One region of the Rothia sp. HMSC068E02 genome, then DNA from elsewhere that is predicted to be linked to it. Evidence: riboswitches for the same ligand, from Rfam matches in the RefSeq annotation. Region 1 holds a riboswitch; each other region holds the start of a gene.
What was found. Region 1 has a riboswitch for S-adenosylmethionine ahead of HMPREF2919_RS06435 (methylenetetrahydrofolate reductase). Riboswitches for the same ligand answer to the same signal wherever they lie in the genome.

Region 1 (5,776 bases):
CATAATGGTCGCCATGATGGAGGCGATAGCGGCACCGTAGCCCGCCGCGCCCGCACCTTCACCCATGTAACCGGTCATAGCCAGCAGGATGTTGGCAACACCCGAGAGCACCAGACCGATGGGCAGGAACAGACGCGCGTTCGAGCGGTCAGAAATCATTGCGGTGAAGAACTTGCTGAAACCGTAAGCCAGCAGCAGCGCCGTAGACAGCGCGCCAATAGCCGCGTTGCTGAAGCCAAGTTCCTTGGTCAGAATCGGGGTGACCAGCGGGACGTTGTTACGAATCAGGTAGAAGGTCGCGTAACCGATGAAAATACCCATGAAAACCTGCAGACGCATGCGCGGGTACTTTGCATTAACTTCAGCCTCGCTCAGTTGAGGCTTGGGCGCCGGAATTGCGAGCCAGCGGGGTACAGAACCCTTCTTCTTCTTTGATGAAGTGGTAGTAGTCATGCTGGAATTCTAAAAACAGCGGCTTATAAAAATGCTAATCTGATGGGAATGTTTTCAGTAGAATGTTCACTAGGGTGAACGGATATTCAGAGTGATTATTCTATTAATGCTGTTTTTATCCCGGAATTACGGGGAAGTGCTAAATCTGTGTGATGTACATCTGTCTACTGGGCAACATTGCCTCAAGTCGTGTAATGAATATAAATACTTTCTCGGTTGAGTAAGTATGTGTTTTGGTCAGACCACACTTAAAATTAGAGTAATTTATACCCTAAGTTCAAATAAAAAACCACTTGAACACCAGTGCATTGGCGCCCCAAAACAGCACAGAAAAGCCCGCCCGTACAGTGCAGAAGAAAAACCGTACGGGCGGGCCCGTTATCTATCCCCAAAAGCTCGGCATACAGTCGGTACGCATACCGGCACGAAGCCGAACAACCGCCACCTGCCGCAGGTTACCGCGAGCAAACCATCATCCGGTCAACCCGCAGCAGGCAGCGGAACCAAGAGGCGCCTCCTAGAGGGACGCGCGAATCGCCTTGGTGGCGTCCACCAGGTGACGCAGAGACTGCTTGGTCTCCTCGTAATCACGAGTCTTCAGGCCGCAGTCAGGGTTCACCCACAGGTCAGCAATGGTGCCGTAACCAATCGCAGCCTTCAGCAGGGACTCAATCTCCTCCTGCGAAGGAACACGCGGGGAGTGGATGTCCCACACGCCCGGGCCCAGACCGGAAACGAAGCTCTCCGGAATGTCAGCCAGCAGCTCCATGTGCGAACGAGCCGCCTCAATGCTGGTCACGTCAGCGTTCAGAGCGTTAATCGAGTCGATAATCTCGTTGAACTCCGAGTAGCACAGGTGGGTGTGAATCTGAGTGGAATCCTTCACGCCGCTGGTAGCCAGGCGGAAGGAGTTCACCGACCAATCCAGGTACTGCGGCTGCTCATCGCGGCGCAGGGGCAGCAGCTCGCGCAGAGCCGGCTCGTCCACCTGAATGATGCGGATGCCCGCCTCCTCCAGGTCGGCAATCTCGTCGGCAAGAGCCAGAGCCACCTGGTTAGCGGTCTCGCGGCGCGGCTGGTCGTCACGCACGAAAGACCACGCCAGAATCGTCACCGGGCCGGTGAGCATGCCCTTGACGGGCTTGTCGCTCAGCGACTGTGCGTGGGAGCTCCACGGAACGGTGAACGCCTCACCGCGCAGGCCCTCACCGTGACGCTTCACGTCACCGAACAGGATCGAGGGGCGGGTGCAACGCGAACCGTAGGACTGAACCCAGCCGTGGCGGGTGGTTGCAAAGCCGTCGAAGTTCTCGGCGAAGTACTGAACCATGTCGTTACGCTCAGCCTCACCGTGAACCAGCACGTCCAGGCCCAGCTCCTCCTGCAGTGCGATAACCGAGGCAATCTCGTCACGCAGGAAGCCGTTCAGCTCCTCAGTGGAAATCTTGCCCGCACGAGCCTCCGCACGGTGGCGGCGAATCTCAGCAGTCTGGGGGAAGGAACCGATGGTGGTGGTCGGCAGCTTCGGCAGGTTCAGGTCAGCCTGAGCCGCGCGGCGAACGTCAATGGTCGGACGGTCGAAGTCCTCGGCGGTTACAGCTGCGGCGCGGGCACGAATCTCGTCGTTGTGCTTGCGCGGGTCGGCGGCGAAGCGAGCCAGCGCCTCGTCAGCAGTCTTCAGCTCGGGCTCAACAGCGGCTTCACCCTCGGCCAGGCCACGAGCCAGCAGTGCAATCTCGGCGACCTTCTGATCGGCGAACGCCAGGCCGTCCACGGGAACCTCGGCGGGGTCTTCCAGAGCCAGGTCGTGCGGCACGTGCTGCAGGGAGGTCGAGGAGGAAACCGACACGGCACCCTCGGATGCGCCGGGCAGCGCCTCCAGGGTCTTCAGGGCGGCACGAACATCAGCACGCCACACGTTGCGGCCGTTCACAACACCGGCAACCAGGTGCACACCCGCGGCAGAAACAGACTCCAGCTCAGCCTTCGAGTACACGCCGTGCACCAGGTCAAGATGCAGAGCCTCAATGCCGGTACCCAGTAGCGCCGGCAGGTTCTCACGCAGGGAACCGTAGGGGCTGGTCACCAGAATCTGCGGGCGCTTCTCGCCTGCAGCCAGGGCACGGTAGGTGCGCTCGGCAAGCTCGGCAACCTTCGCGTTGTCGGCACGGTCCACGGTCAGGCCCGGCTCATCCAGCTGAACCCACTCAACACCGCGCTCAGCCAGCTGCTCCAGCACCTGAGCGTAAGCGGCAACGAACTCATCCAGACGGTCAACGGGGGAGAAGTCCTCAGCGGAACCCTGCTCAGCCTTAGCGCCCAGCAGCAGGGTCAGCGGGCCAACAATCTGCGGGCGAACCTTCACACCAGCCTGCTTTGCGACCTCAAGCTGCTCGTCAATAGCCTCAAGGTTCAGCTTAATCTCGGTGCCGGCACCAATCTCGGGTACCAGGTAGTGGTAGTTGGTGTCGAACCACTTGGTCATCTCCAGCGGGGGCAGGGTCTCGGTACCGCGCGCCAGTGCGAAGTAGCCGGGCAGATCCAGCAGACCGCGTGCATCCTTAGCCTCAGCCAGACGCTCGGGAACCAGGGTGAACAGGCGAACAACGTCGAGCACCTGGTCGTAGTAGGAGAAGGTTGCCGGAATCGAGTAGTTATCAGCCTTCAGGCCGGCAGCGGTCACGCGCTCGAAGTAGGTGCGCTGCACGTCAGCGGCGGTGTCCTGCAGCTCCTGCAGGGTTGCCTTGCCCTTCCAGAAAGCCTCCTGAGCCTTCTTCAGCTCACGGAAGCGGCCCACGCGGGGGTAACCAACAATGGTTGCGGCGGGGAATGCGGTGTTCGACATAGTAATTTTTCCTTTACTGGGGATAGATGTGGGAGTCAGTTCCGGTGTTTCGCCACCCAGCGGTGGGCGGTGAAACGGGGGTCGTAACTCCCGGAATATTTGTGGGGGAGATTATGGAAACGCATCCGACAAGGAGCGTTATGGGGGTTAGGCGTATTCCAGTTCGCTCAGCGGCTGAGAGAAACGGTTGCTGTATCGGGGTAGGTCCAGCTGGTCCAGAACGTCCAGCACCGCCGCATGCTCGTTGAAGGTGAAGAAGTGCAGACCCGGTGCGCCCGCATCCATCACGGTGCGGCACTGGTTCAACGCATACTCAACACCGATGCGGTGCAGCTCAGCGCTACTGGTTGCGGTCTCTAGGGCGTAGGCGAGGTCCGTCGGGACCTCCATGCCCGCCATCTGGCAGAGGTTCCGCAGGCGCTTCAGTGAGGTCACCGGCATGATGCCCGGAATAATCGGGATGTCCACACCTGCCAGGCGTGCCGAATCGACCAGGGCGCTGTAGCGTTCATCCTCAAAGAACACCTGAGTGATCGCGAAGTCCGCGCCGGCACGCTGCTTGGACAGCAGAATCTCAATGTCCTGCAGCAGGGATGCGGACTCGGGGTGCTTCTGCGGGTACGCCGCCACACCAATCGACACCTTGCCAGCTGCCAGGTGGGCGAAATCTTCGCGTTCCACGCGGCGAATGAGTTCCACCAGGTAGCGGGCGAAAGGAAGTTCAGAATCCTGACCTTCCTGAATGTCACCGCGAAGAGCCAGGAAGCCGCGCACACCCAGACCCAGGATCAGGCGCACCGCACGCTCCAGCTCATGCACCGAGTGGCCTGCACAAATCAGGTGAGCCAGCGGGGTGAGGGAGGTTTCGTGTACCATGTGGTCGAGCAGCGCCAGGGTCTTCTGGCGGCGCTTCGCGTCACCGGAGTAGGTGACCGACACGTAGTCGGGGTTGGTGCCCTCAAGCTCCGCAATGGTGTGGAGCAGCGACTCACAGCTTGCGTGTGAGCGCGGAGGGAACAGCTCAAAAGAAAGAGCCGGGTGAACTGTCGTCATAACCATCCTTCGTGTTCACCCGATAGATACGCACCGGGAGGGTGCGCGAATTCTTCTGCAGGATGCGCGCCACCGGCTTGCGGGTGCGCATCATCAAGGGGTGCCGAAGGGTATTCTTCTCTATCGGTTCTGGCGGGAGCACCTTGTCCGTACCCTGCACCGTGACGGTGGGGGATACTGGCGAGGTTGCTGCGACGTCGACGAGCCAGATCTCTCGGTCGCTCTTGATAGATAACGCTTTCACTCTACCCACTGCCTCCGAGGGGGCGCAAGGGATGCGGCGGTTGATGTCCTAATATTTCTGGACATGACATCGGGGGCGAAATATGAACTTAATATGACTGACTATGACGAAGGGTGCTGGGGGCGTTGCGGGTAGAGCTGTCGGCTGACCCCTGGATGCCTGAAAATATCACAGATACGCCTGCTTAATATTCTTGGACACGCACGAATATGTGTGTTTTATATTTCATTGAAGAGTAGAGTTAGTTAGCAAAGTACAGCCGTGCTTCATTAACTGCTCATCGAGGAGTTGTAGGGCTCAAAGATGAGTTCAATACGACTTTGTGAGCGTGGTGAGAATGAAAAAGCTATTTTCTTCTATACTCTGGTCCTTCCGCCTAGCCTGGAAAACCTGTCCTGGGACCCTAGTGAGCGTCGCCCTATCGCTAGCCGTCATAGCCTGCATTCCCCTGAGCCAGTCCCTGCTGATCGGTAATACAGTATCAGCCTTGAGCGGTTCAAATGGTGGCACAGCATGGATTTATATTGTTGCTCTTGCCCTTGTCGTTGGAATTAATATCATTGCTAAACGCTGGGTCATAAGTAACATGCTTATCCTCAAATCAAAGGTGAATTATCGGGTTCACTGCATGTTAAATAACAGGTTATCTACATTTCCGTTATCTGATATAAGTAGCACAAAATCACAGGAAGATATACGTGCTGCTAGAGAGGCAATATCGAAACAGGAATTGCAGGTTCACACCATGTCAGTTATGACACTGGTGAGTGCCTTCGCAATGGTGTTACTTCTCTGTCTTAATATCGCGAACGTCAGCATTGTGGCAGCAATTTTTGCGGCACTGTGTTCATTGCCCCTAGCCATTGCAATGGTGATTCTCGCTAAACGTGATTACGCTATCTACACCCTAATGTACGAGGATTATCGGGCAGAGAACTACTATCTAGACAATCTGATGGCTCAGAGTCGAGCCCAAGAACTTCACCTCATGAGAGCCTCCCGATTTTTCTCGCAACGCGTAGCGTCCTGGCGACGCCGGGCGGCCGGTAGGGAATTGAGCCTTGAAAGTGTTAGAGGAATCGTCTCCATGGTTGCCGGGCTACTTTGCTCTGTCTTACTCTTTGCGTCCCTGTACTTCCTTGTGGATTCAGGCGCCGATATATCGTATGTGGCCGGATCGC
Region 2 (5,776 bases), on a different contig from region 1:
ATATCCAGGTGGGTGCGCTCCATGACGACCTGGGCGGTCTCGTGCTTAATGCCGGACTCCTCCTCGACAATCTTCACAGCCTCTTCGGGGTTCTTCTTAGCCCAGGCGCGAGCGTACTCGTACACGTCCACGATGGTCTGTGCGGCGGTCGGGTTGGACTGAATGAACTTCTCGGTCGCGTTCAGGAATCCGTAGGTGTTGAAGTTCAGGTTGCGGTAGAAGAGCACGTCGCCGCTTTCCACCTCGGCGGCAGCCATGATCGGGTCCAGGCCGCTCCACGCGTTGACCTGACCGTTATCCAGGGCGGTGCGGCCGTCAGCGTGCTGCAGGTTCTGAATGGTCAGGTCCGAAGCAGAGATACCCTCCTGCTTGAGTGCCTGCAGCAGCAGGAAGTACGGGTCGGTACCCTTGGTCACGGCAACGGTCTTACCCTTCAGGTCCGCAACCTTGGTGATGCCCGAATCCTTGCGGGTCACCAGTGCCGACCATTCCGGCTGCGAGTAGAGGCTAATGACCTTGATGGGGGAGCCGTTCGCGCGTGCCAGCAGCGCCGCCGAACCGGCGGTCGAGCCAACATCAATATTGCCGCTACGCAGCGCCTCATTCGCCTTGTTCGAACCAGCCGACTTGACCCACTCAACCTTCTTACCCTCCGCGGCGAGGGCGGTCTCAAGCCAACCCTTCTTGCGGATAATCAGGGACAGCGGGTTGTAAGTCGCGTAGTCAATGGTCACGGTGTTCTGGTCGCCACCACCGGCAGCACCGGAGGCGTTAGCGGAACCGGAACCTTCGCCAGCGCAGGCGCTGAGCAGAGTAGCAAAAGCGGCGGCTGCGGCAAAGGACTTGAGGGCGGTACGGCGAGACGGGGAGTAAGTCATGATGAAATCTTTTCGCTTCTGAAGATGATGATGTGATGTGTAAGAAATGCGTTTCGTGGCGGCTTTAGGCGTTATCTTCCACGCCGAGCTCAGCCAACAGTTCGCTACGCAGCGCCGTGATCTCTGCATCGGCGCGGTCACGCGGGTGAGAACGGTCAACGGTCACGATGCGCTGGATGGTGGCGGGCGCCTCCGGGGTGTCCTTACCGAGGACAATCACCCGGTCAGAGAGGTACAGCGCCTCTTCCACATCGTGGGTGACCAGCAGAATCGTGGTCGGGTCTTGACGGTGCACGTCCAACAGCAAATCCTGCATGTTGATGCGGGTCAGCGCATCCAGAGCACCGAAGGGCTCGTCGAGCAGCAGCACGCCGGGGTTGCGTGCGAGCGCTCGTGCCAGGGACACGCGCTGAGCCATACCGCCTGAAATTTCCTTGGGACGGTGGGTTGCGTATTCGCCCAGGCCGACCAGGTCGAGCAGGCTCGCTACGGATGCTGCGCCTTCAGATTTTTTGGTGCCCTGCGGCAGTCCGAGCGCCACGTTGTCGGCGACGGTGCGCCAGGGGAGCAGGCGCGGTTCCTGGAAACCGATAGCTACGCGGGGGTCGAGGCCGGTCACTGCCTTCTCGCCGATACGCACGGTACCTGCGGTGATGCGGTTCAGGCCTGCTGCTGCACGCAGGAGGGTGGATTTGCCGCATCCGGAGGATCCGATGACGGAGATAATCTCGCCGGGGGCTGCGGTGAAGGAGACTCCGCGAAGAACTTCGTGGGTTCCGCCGGGCACGGGGAAAGACTGTCCGACGTCTTCAAAGCTCAAGGGGACGGCGGCGGTGGATACGGCACGGCGGCCGTTCTTTTCACTGGTGGGTACGTCAGTTACTGCACTGTTGAGTGTCATGTCACTTCCATCGTTCCTGGCGTTAGCACCGGGGGCGGAAGAATCCGTGTCGGTTGCTGCGACGTCGTGGAGCCAGGTCTCTCAGTCGCTCTGGATGGTTTGCTTCTCCCACCCTATGGGCTGTGGCGTGCCTCAATCAACCCGGCGGGCGCGTATGAATTTCTATGACCGTATATTTCGCATTTATCACGAAATATTTCGGTTCCACGTCACAAAAAGATTTTTTCGTCACAAACGTGACCTCCCTCCCGTGCGCCCCGTACACTCAAACCACGAGATCATGAGTCCCGGCGCTAAGCTCTGGCTAGCCGGGCGGCAACCCTCTCCCGTAGCGGGGTGCCCCAGATGATGATCTGGCCTCAACGTTACGAGGCAAGTACGGCGCGAACGCGCCACCTGCACGAAGGCCACCACCGAACGCAGAAGGCAAGAAGGAGGCGGCGCGCGGGGTGCAGGGCACTAACCCGATCGTCCCCGATCATTCGCGAAAGGAAAATCGATGGCTGAGCAGAAGAAGCGCATCGTAGTTAACGCATTCGAAATGACCTGCATTGGTCACCAGAGCTTCGACCTCTGGCGTCACCCGCGCTCCCGCGCAACCGAGTACAACACCATCAAGTACTGGACTGACCTGGCTAAGACCCTTGAGCGCGGCCTGTTTGACGCCGTGTTCATCGCTGACGTGGTCGGCATCTACGACGTGTACAAGAACTCTGCCGCTCCCGCCATTGAGGGTGCCGCTCAGGTTCCCGTGAACGATCCCGCAACCCAGATTTCTGCAATGGCTGCAGTGACCGAGCACCTCGGCTTCGGCGTGACTGCTGCCGCTACTTTCGAGCAGCCCTACACTCTGGCTCGCCGCTACGCCTCCCTCGACCACCTCACCGAGGGCCGCGTCGGCTTCAACGTTGTGACCTCTTACCTGCCTTCGGCTGCTGAGAACCAGGGCCTGCCCACCCAGATTCCGCACGACGAGCGCTACGAAATCGCCGACGAGTTCCTGGACGTCTGCTACAAGCTGTGGGAAGGCTCCTGGGAAGACGGCGCAGTCATCAAGGACCGCGAGCGCGGCATCTACGCTGACCCCTCCAAGGTCCACCCGATTGGTCACAAGGGCAAGTACTTCTCCGTACCCGGCATCTCCCTGACTGAGCCGAGCCCGCAGCGCACCCCCGTGATTTTCCAGGCTGGCGCATCCAGCCGTGGCCAGCAGTTCTCCGGTAAGCACGCTGAGGCTGTGTTCATCAGCGCCCTGCGTCCCGACCTGACCCGCGTTGTGACCGACCGTATCCGTGCCGCTGCCGAGGAGCAGGGCCGTAGCCGCGACGACGTCAAGATCCTCGCAATGCTCTCCGTCATCGTGGATGAGACCGAGGAGAAGGCAAAGGCAAAGTACGAGGAGTACAAGAAGTACGTGAACCTCGACTCTGCACAGGCTATTGTCGGCGGATGGTCCGGTGTTGACCTGTCCCAGTTCGACGAGGATGAGGTCCTGAACTACGTGCAGACCGAGTCGATTCAGTCCTTCCTGACCCCCTTCACCCTGCAGGCGAAGGACAAGAAGTGGACCCGCAAGGACATCGCTGAGCACACCACCCTCGGCGGTATGGGCGAGGTCATTGTTGGTGACCCGGTTCAGGTTGCTGACGAGCTGGAGCGTTGGATCGACGAGGGCGGCCTGGACGGCATCAACCTGGCGTACCACGTCTCCCCGGGTTCCTTCGAGGACTTCATCGAGTACGTTGTTCCCGAGCTGCAGAAGCGCGGCCGCTACCGCACCGAGTACGAGGGCAACACCCTGCGTGAGAACATCTTCGGTAAGGGCCACACCAAGGTTGCTGACAGCCACCCGGCTGCTAAGTACCGCGGCGCATACGTGGGCAAGCCTTCGGCTGCTGACACCCCGGCTCGCGCAATCGCTGAATAAGCGTTGCCGCTGAAGCGCACCGTGTAGGTTCGCTCAAACTTAACGATTGAAAACAAGAACGCCCGTTCTGCTGGAGGATTTGTATCCCCGGCGGAGCGGGCGTTTCTTTGCGCTGTGCTTTCTTGATGCGATGCCTTCTTGACGTGGCACGTTCTTTATACTGGGTGGCATGACTGAACTGAACCAGGTTGAACTTAACCATGATGACCGCTGCCCCTGCTCGAGCGGCGAGGTGTACGGCGCCTGCTGCGGCAGGTTCCTGGGCGAGTTTGCCGCCTCCGGCACGCTGACTGCTCCCGCGCCGGAGCAGCTGATGCGCTCGCGTTTTACCGCGTTTGCGACAGGGGATGCGGCGTACTTGCTGGCGAGCTGGCATCCGAGTACTCGCCCGGCGACGCTGGAGTTGGAGGATAATATCTGCTGGTATCGCCTGGATATTCTGGGTGCTTCGGGTGGCCCGTTTGATGCGTCCGGTACGGTGGAGTTCGTTGCGTATTACCGTTCGGTGCCGGGTGTTCCTGCGGAGGAGCGGGTGAAGGGCAGTATGCATGAGCTGTCGCGCTTTGAGAAGGTGGGCGGCGCCTGGTTCTACGTGGATGGAGACGTCCGCTAAGTCTCGTCACTTTCCCTGCCTCTCGTACATGCTGAGTGCGGGTGGGCAGATAAAGAAATGGCAGAATCATTCCGAAACCGGAACGATTCTGCCATTCTTTGTTGACGCCTCTCAATGAGGCTAACTATCGGGGCTAGCGGACTTAGCTAGTCCAGCCGTTAATGATGCCCATACCGAAGTAGATCACGAACACCGCGGACACCAGGTACATCAGCCAGTGCACGTCCTTACCGCGGCCCTGCACCAGGCGAATGAAAGTGTACGCCACGAAGCCGGCACCAATACCGTTCGCAATCGAGTACGACAGCGGCATGAAAATAATGGTCAAGAACGCCGGAATACCCAGACCCCAATCGGTCCAGTCAATATTCACGGCCTGGCGAATCATCAGGAAGCCGACCACGACCAGCGCCGGAGCAACCGCCTCGAAAGGAACGATGGTGACCAGCGGCGAAATGAAAATCGCCAGCAGGAACAGCACACCGGTCACAATGTTCGCAAAGCCGGTGCGTGCACCCGCACCAATACCGGTAGCGGATTCCACGAAAATCTGGTTCGCCGAACCGGACGCTCCACCACCGACAACGGAACCGAAAGCGTCCACGAGCAGGACCTTGTCGATGTCCTCAACCTTGCCGTCCTTCATGGTGCCAGCCTCGGCGGCAAGACCCACCGAAACGCCCATCGCGTCGAAGAACACGGACAGCAGAATGGTGAACACCAGCAGCGAAGCAGCCAGCGGACCGATGTGGGTGAATGCGCCGAACAGGTCAGCGGAACCGATGAGGGAGAAGTTCGGGGTGGTGAACTTCATGTCCGCAAGGGAAGGCACGTTCAGGGACCAGCCGGTTGCCGATTCCTTCACGGAACCGGAGGGGACAACCGCCTCCAGAATCAGGGACAGCGCGGTGGAGGCGAGCACGCCCCACAGGATCGCGCCCTTCACGTTACGGATGAACAGGGCGATGGTGAAGAACAGGCCGAAGAGGAAGACGAGGGTGGGCCAACCGAGCAGGTGACCGCCCGCGCCAAGGCTCACCGGAACGGTGGTGCCAGCTGCGTCAGGCATGCGGCGGATAATGCCGGAGTCGACCAGACCGATAAAGGAAATGAAGAAGCCGATACCGACCACAATCGCGGTCTTGAGCGACTCAGGGACCGCCTCAAACACCGCGGTACGGAAGCCGGTGAGCACCAGAACGGTCATGATTAGACCGGCAAGAACGACCAGGCCCATGATGTCTGCCCAGGTCAGGTTCGGGGTGGTGGCAATGGTGGAGGCGAGCAGCGCGTTCACGCCCAGGCCAGCCGCCATGGCGAAGGGCTGCTTGGCGATAACACCCATGAGGATGGTCATCACGCCGGCAACCAGCGCGGTCACAGCTGCGACGGGTGCGATACCGAGGGTGCGTTCGGATGCGTCCTTGCCGAGGCCGATGACGAGGGGGTTCAGCACC
Region 3 (5,776 bases), on a different contig from region 1:
GAGAATCAGTAGAGAGAACACGCACGCTACATCGCCCCCAGGGTGCCGCGACGGCGGGCGGAGGCGAGAGCCTTCCGAGCAAAGAGGAAAGCACACAACGCCCAGATGAAGCTCACGACCAGGGTCTGAATTACGGGCAAGAGTGCATCCGCCGGGGTAGTGATGGCGGTACGCCCAAGTAGCAGGTGAACCGGCGCCTGCAGGGGAATGAGCGTGCCTACAGCATCTAGCCAGGCTGGCGCTTCAATGGTCGTGAAGAGAACCCCGGAAAGAATAAAAACCGGCACGAGCAATAGCTCCTCGTAGGCGATAGCGTTCGGCGTGGCCACGAAGAATACCGCAATCATGCACGTGATCGACAGGCACGCAAGCCACAGCAGGGGAACGCCCAGAACGTAGCGCGGCCAGAGTATCGAAAAATCCGTGACCTGCGGGTTGAGCGTCACAAGAGCCCAAACTGCCCACGATAGGGGCAAGGCAGCCAGACCCACAATGGAGGCGCTTGAAACGATAGCCGCCAGCACCCGCACCGGAGAGATTGACCCCGAACATAGGTACACGAGGGTCCCACGGAAACGCTCGAAATTGATGATGCCCGCAGACACGATGCAGACCGACCACATGCCCACAATGCCCGCGCGGGTCCACGCGAGGGTCGGGTCAACGGAGTGACCCGCGGAGCTCTGCGTTGCCGCATGCACGGCGAGCGCCTGAAGGATGACCGAGCCGAGTACCGTACTGATGAGTAGCTGAATGAAGTAGGGGACCGTCAGAAACTGGCGCAGGCTAAAGCCCATGAGTCGCAGTTGGCGGGCGCACTCCTGCCACAGGTCGTACCGTCGACCCTGCCGCTGGAACTCTTCCGAGCGTTGCGTCTGAGCGTTCATCGCTTGAGCCCCTCCGCCATTGCCAGGTATGCCTCTTCCAAGGTTGCCGGTCGCGTGTACGGTTCGGTTCGTGCCCCAATGCGTGAGGCGGCAAGGCCCTCCGCCAGGATGCGGTGAGCCTCGCCCGCCTCGAACGTGGCGCGCTCGCCGTGCCAGTAGAGGGTCAGTTCCCAGCCGGATCCGCGCGGGGCAAACAGCACCGCCGCCTTATCGCCGAGGAACCCGCGGAGCGTATCAATGCCCTCGGTGGCGGTGGGGTCCACCTGAACCACGGTCGTGGCGGCAATACCTGCGTGCGCGGCAATATCCTCGAGACTGCCGCTCACAGCAACGGAGCCAGCGCCCAAAACGGTAATAGTGTGCGCCAAATCCTCGATTTCGCCCAGCAGGTGGCTCGTCAGCAGAATGGCGGCACCGTCTTCCGCGAGAGAACGGATGAGGGTACGCACGGTTAGGGCGATATCGGGGTCGAGCCCGTTGGTCGGCTCATCCAGCAGGAGCAGGGCGGGGGAGCCGAGCAGGGCGCGGGCAATATGTAGGCGCTGCTTCATGCCGCGGGAAAACTCCTGGACAGGCCGCGTTGCCGCATCGGTGAGTTCCACACGGGCTAGGGCATGCTCCACCTCGTGTCGTCGGGTCCGCCCGGAAACCCCCGCAACATCGGCGAAGAACAGCAGATTGTCGCGGGCACTAGCGCGCGGGTAGAAGCCGTTCTCCCCGCCCAGTGCGAGACCCACGTGACGGCGCGCCCGCTGCGGGTCGGCGATAGCGTCAATACCGTTCACGGTGAGGCTACCGCCGGTGGGTGTGAGCAGGGTCGAGCACATCTGCACGGTAGTCGTTTTGCCCGCACCGTTGGGGCCGAGGAGGGCATGAATCTCACCGGAACTGACGCGAAGCGACACACGGTCGACGGCGGTAAAAGCGTTTTCACCTTTGCCAAAGACGCGGCTGAGCTGCGCCGCATCAAGAACAAGAGACATGGTAGGTAACCTTCGGGTATGACCCTCTGGCCCCTATACCGGAGGGATGCTGAGCAGGATAAACGGCGTAGCGAGTTGTACCCTGCGTGAGTGTATGTGTCATTTCAGTGTACCGAAAAACCGTAGATAAAAGTGATGGGGGTTACTGTGTGGATGGTGGGTGTCCGCCTCCGCATCTCGATTGCCTCGTCCTCGGATTGCCCCGGCACCGTCGTTCGCGTTTTATGACAGACGTTAAAAAACGTCATCTTTGCAATGAAATGTCTTAAAGTACCGCGCACCCACAAAATCCTTGACCCCGCCCCGTGCCCTATGACACTCTAAATAACAGGTCAAGAGCGCCAGCGATAAGCCCCAGCTAGCTGGCCGGCAACCCTCCTCCGCGGTGGGGTGCCCTGGGTGAAGACCGGGCGGCACGCACAAGCGTGACGCAAGCGCGGGACCGATGTGACCGAAACCGGTACATCAATCGTGACAGGATTATTCGACGACGATTCCTGTACCGTCGGCATGCGGCCCCTTAAGAATCCCCAATAGGAGCCACGCATGAGCAACAACACTACCGTCCCGACTCCCGCCAACCCCGCCGGTTGGAAGTTCGAAACCCGCCAGATCCACGCAGGTCAGGCGCCGGATGCCGCAACGGGAGCTCGGGCACTACCTATCTACCAGACCACTTCCTTCGTCTTTGACAGCGCCGAGCAGGCAGCGAACCGTTTCGCCCTCGCCGAGCTGGGCCCCATTTACACTCGCCTCAACAACCCCACCCAGGAAGTCATCGAAAACCGTATCGCTTCCCTGGAAGGCGGCGTAGGCGCGCTGCTGCTGGCATCCGGTCAGGCAGCTATTACCTACGCAATCCTGAACATTGCCGGTGCAGGCGACCACGTTGTTGCTTCGCCCTCCGTGTACGGCGGCACCTACAACCTGCTCAAGTACACCCTCGCCGACCTGGGCATTGAAACCACCTTTGTTGAGGACCCGGACGACCTGGACGCATGGCGCGCCGCAGTACGCCCCAACACCAAGCTCTTCTACGGCGAGTCCGTGCCCAACCCCCGCAACGACGTGCTCGACATTGAGCCCATCGCCAAGATCGCGCACGAAAACGGCGTACCCCTGATCGTGGACAACACCGTACCCACCCCGTACCTGCTGCGCCCCATCGAGCACGGCGCAGACGTAGTCGTCCACTCCGCCACCAAGTACCTGGGCGGCCACGGCACCTCCATCGGCGGCGTGATCGTTGACTCCGGTAACTTCGACTACGGTGCAGACCCCGAGAAGTTCCCCAAGTTCAACCAGCCCGCCCCCGGCTACCACGGCCTGGTCTACGCACGCGATTTGGGTAAGGACTCCGCGTTCGGCGCGAACCTCTCCTACATCCTGAAGGCGCGCGTCTCCCTGCTGCGTGACACCGGCGCCGCAATCTCCCCGACCAACGCCTTCAACATCGGCATCGGTCTGGAGACTCTCTCCCTGCGCATCGAACGCCACATCGAGAACGCCACCAAGGTCGCCCGCTGGCTCGAAGCAAACCCGCAGGTCGAGAAGGTCATCTGGGCTGGCGTGGAATCCTCCCCCTGGTACGAGCGTGCACAAAAGTACCTGCCCAAGGGCCCCGGCGCGGTTCTCGGCTTCACCCTCAAGGACGCAACCCTGGAGCAGACCCGCGACTTCGTGGACGCCCTGAAGCTGCACTCCAACGTGGCGAACATCGGTGACGTGCGCTCGCTCGTAATTCACCCCGCCTCCACCACCCACTCCCAGCTTGCCGCTGAGGAGCTGGAGAAGATCGGCGTGTACCCGAACTTTGTGCGCCTGGCAGTTGGCATTGAGAACATTGATGATATTCTCGCCGACCTGCAGCTGGGCTTTGACACCCTCTCCTAAACGGTGATGTAACCCGCAGGTGGACCGGCAAGCTACGGCTTTTCGGTCCACCTGCGGATTCCCCGTTAGGGAGCGTTTTGTCACTGCGCGGCGCTGATGCCGCCCCACCCGTTGCTTCTTCTACCCGTAGACGAGTACCCCGCTCACACCCGGCACTACCTTGCCGGCCAAACCCAGTGAAGGGACCCCCATGACCACCCAGAGCACTAGCCAGTCCGGTACCACGCTGTCCAGTTCCAAGCAATCCGGCACTATCAACCAGCCTGTTACCGCGCCCATCCCCGTGGCGGGCACTCAGCGCGAACACCCCGAAGCGCAAGGCTACCTGCGTCAGCTGAACATCGGCGACCTGGAGCTCGAGTCCGGCGTGACCCTGCCGCAGGTCACCATCGGCTACGAAACCTGGGGCACCCTCAACGAGGCTGGCGATAACGCCATCCTGATTCTGCACGCGCTCACCGGTGACACGCATGTCTCCCGCGGCGTACCCACCCCCGACATGCCCGCCCCGCTGATTCGCGCCATCGAATCGGACGGCTGGTGGGAAGGCATCGTGGGCCCCGGCTCGGTCGTAGACACCAACCGCTACTTTGTGATTGCCCCCAATATTCTGGGCGGTTGCTACGGCTCCACCGGACCGGCAAGCATTATTCCGGAAGGCTACCCGGGTGCCGGTGAGCACTGGGGTTCCCGCTTCCCGCAGGTAACCATCCGTGATTCTGTGCGTGCTGAGGCGCACCTGGCACGTGCCCTGGGCGTGACCAGCTTCCGCTACGTGATTGGTGGTTCTCTCGGTGGCGCTCGCGCCCTGGAGTGGGCGGCAACCAATCCCGAGCTGGTGCGCGGATGCGCGGTGATTGCCTCCGGTCCTTCGGCTACGGCGGAACAGATTTCGTGGGCACACACCCAGAATATTGCGATTCGTTCGGACGCGAACTTTGCCGGTGGCGACTACTATGACGGTCCCGCGCCGCTGACCGGTCTTGCCCTGGCACGCCGTATTGCGCACACCACCTACCGCAGCCCCGCCGAGCTGGAGCACCGCTTCGGCCGCGAAGAGAACCGTGGCGAAAGCACCGTGGGCGGCTCGCTGGGTGAGCCGCGTGGCCGCTACGCCATCGAAAGCTACCTGGACCACCACGGCGCCAAGCTGGTTGAGCGCTTTGACGCGAATAGCTACCTGGCAGTGAACGAGGCACTGATTTCGCACGATGTGGCGCGTGGCCGCGGCACCCTGGCGCAGGCGCTGGCGCACACCGATTGCGAGTGGACGATTGCGGCGGTGAACACGGATCGCTTGTTCTTCCCGCACGAGTCGCACCGTCTGGCGGAGGCGCTGCCCACCCCGGTCGCCGTGGATATTATCGAGTCGAACCACGGCCATGACGGCTTCCTGATTGAGGCGAAGCAGGTGGAGAAGATTCTGGCGCGCGCCCTGGGTGTTGAAGATGAATCTGCTACCCCGAGCGAGGCGCAGCGTGAGCGTGAGGCGCTGGACTCGATGACTCGTCTGTACGGCGCTGTTACTCGCTAACTCAACCGGCACCCGAAGGCGTTTCACGCATCCTGTTGAATGTTGTTTTATCCAAACAGTGGGTGTGGGATTGTGAGGGAATGACTGGGTATTCTCAACTGTCCTTCCGCCCACCGTGAATTAACCTTCACCCTTAGGGTTATGTAATAGAATGCCGGGCGTTCGTATGATGCGAGCGTCCGGCATTTTTTCTATCTTTTTGAAGTGTGTTGTGCCAAGTCAGGGAATATTTTCCGGTTTTTCTGGCACTTTTTGAAAGCTCCGCGAGATACCGCGGAAGCAGCCTCCTGTTGCACTGGAAGGTAAGGGTTCTCAGTTTGCTTTAGACCCGCTCTAACCCCATAGCATTAACGCTGTGGTAAGTATTCAAGAGGTAGCGGAGCAGTTGGGGGTGAGCACCCACGCCCTGCGCTATTACGAAAAAGAGGGGCTCATTGCGGTGCCCCGTGATGCTCACGGAACCCGTATTTTTGATGAGG

Region 2: linked by a shared signal. The riboswitch ahead of HMPREF2919_RS06790 (LLM class flavin-dependent oxidoreductase) and the one ahead of HMPREF2919_RS06435 (methylenetetrahydrofolate reductase) in region 1 are both predicted to bind S-adenosylmethionine.
Region 3: linked by a shared signal. The riboswitch ahead of HMPREF2919_RS08300 (bifunctional o-acetylhomoserine/o-acetylserine sulfhydrylase) and the one ahead of HMPREF2919_RS06435 (methylenetetrahydrofolate reductase) in region 1 are both predicted to bind S-adenosylmethionine.

Annotation. Positions count from the first base shown of each region.
Region 1 covers NZ_KV812885.1:3,153-8,928, forward strand. The annotation lists gene HMPREF2919_RS06425 (MFS transporter) at 1-453, opposite strand, end outside; gene metE (5-methyltetrahydropteroyltriglutamate--homocysteine S-methyltransferase) at 971-3,298, opposite strand; gene HMPREF2919_RS06435 (methylenetetrahydrofolate reductase) at 3,446-4,351, opposite strand; SAM riboswitch class I at 4,469-4,585, opposite strand; partial or broken gene HMPREF2919_RS06440 (ATP-binding cassette domain-containing protein) at 5,002-5,776, shown strand, end outside.
Region 2 covers NZ_KV812887.1:80,038-85,813, forward strand. The annotation lists gene HMPREF2919_RS06780 (aliphatic sulfonate ABC transporter substrate-binding protein) at 1-878, opposite strand, end outside; gene HMPREF2919_RS06785 (ABC transporter ATP-binding protein) at 943-1,779, opposite strand; SAM riboswitch class I at 1,784-1,880, opposite strand; SAM riboswitch class IV at 2,056-2,164, shown strand; gene HMPREF2919_RS06790 (LLM class flavin-dependent oxidoreductase) at 2,279-3,706, shown strand; gene HMPREF2919_RS06795 (YchJ family protein) at 3,876-4,319, shown strand; gene HMPREF2919_RS06800 (NCS2 family permease) at 4,462-5,776, opposite strand, start outside.
Region 3 covers NZ_KV812894.1:238,147-243,922, forward strand. The annotation lists gene HMPREF2919_RS08285 (hypothetical protein) at 1-25, opposite strand, end outside; gene HMPREF2919_RS08290 (ABC transporter permease) at 27-887, opposite strand; gene HMPREF2919_RS08295 (ABC transporter ATP-binding protein) at 884-1,870, opposite strand; SAM riboswitch class IV at 2,201-2,313, shown strand; gene HMPREF2919_RS08300 (bifunctional o-acetylhomoserine/o-acetylserine sulfhydrylase) at 2,417-3,763, shown strand; gene HMPREF2919_RS08305 (homoserine O-acetyltransferase MetX) at 3,954-5,297, shown strand; gene HMPREF2919_RS08310 (MerR family transcriptional regulator) at 5,653-5,776, shown strand, end outside.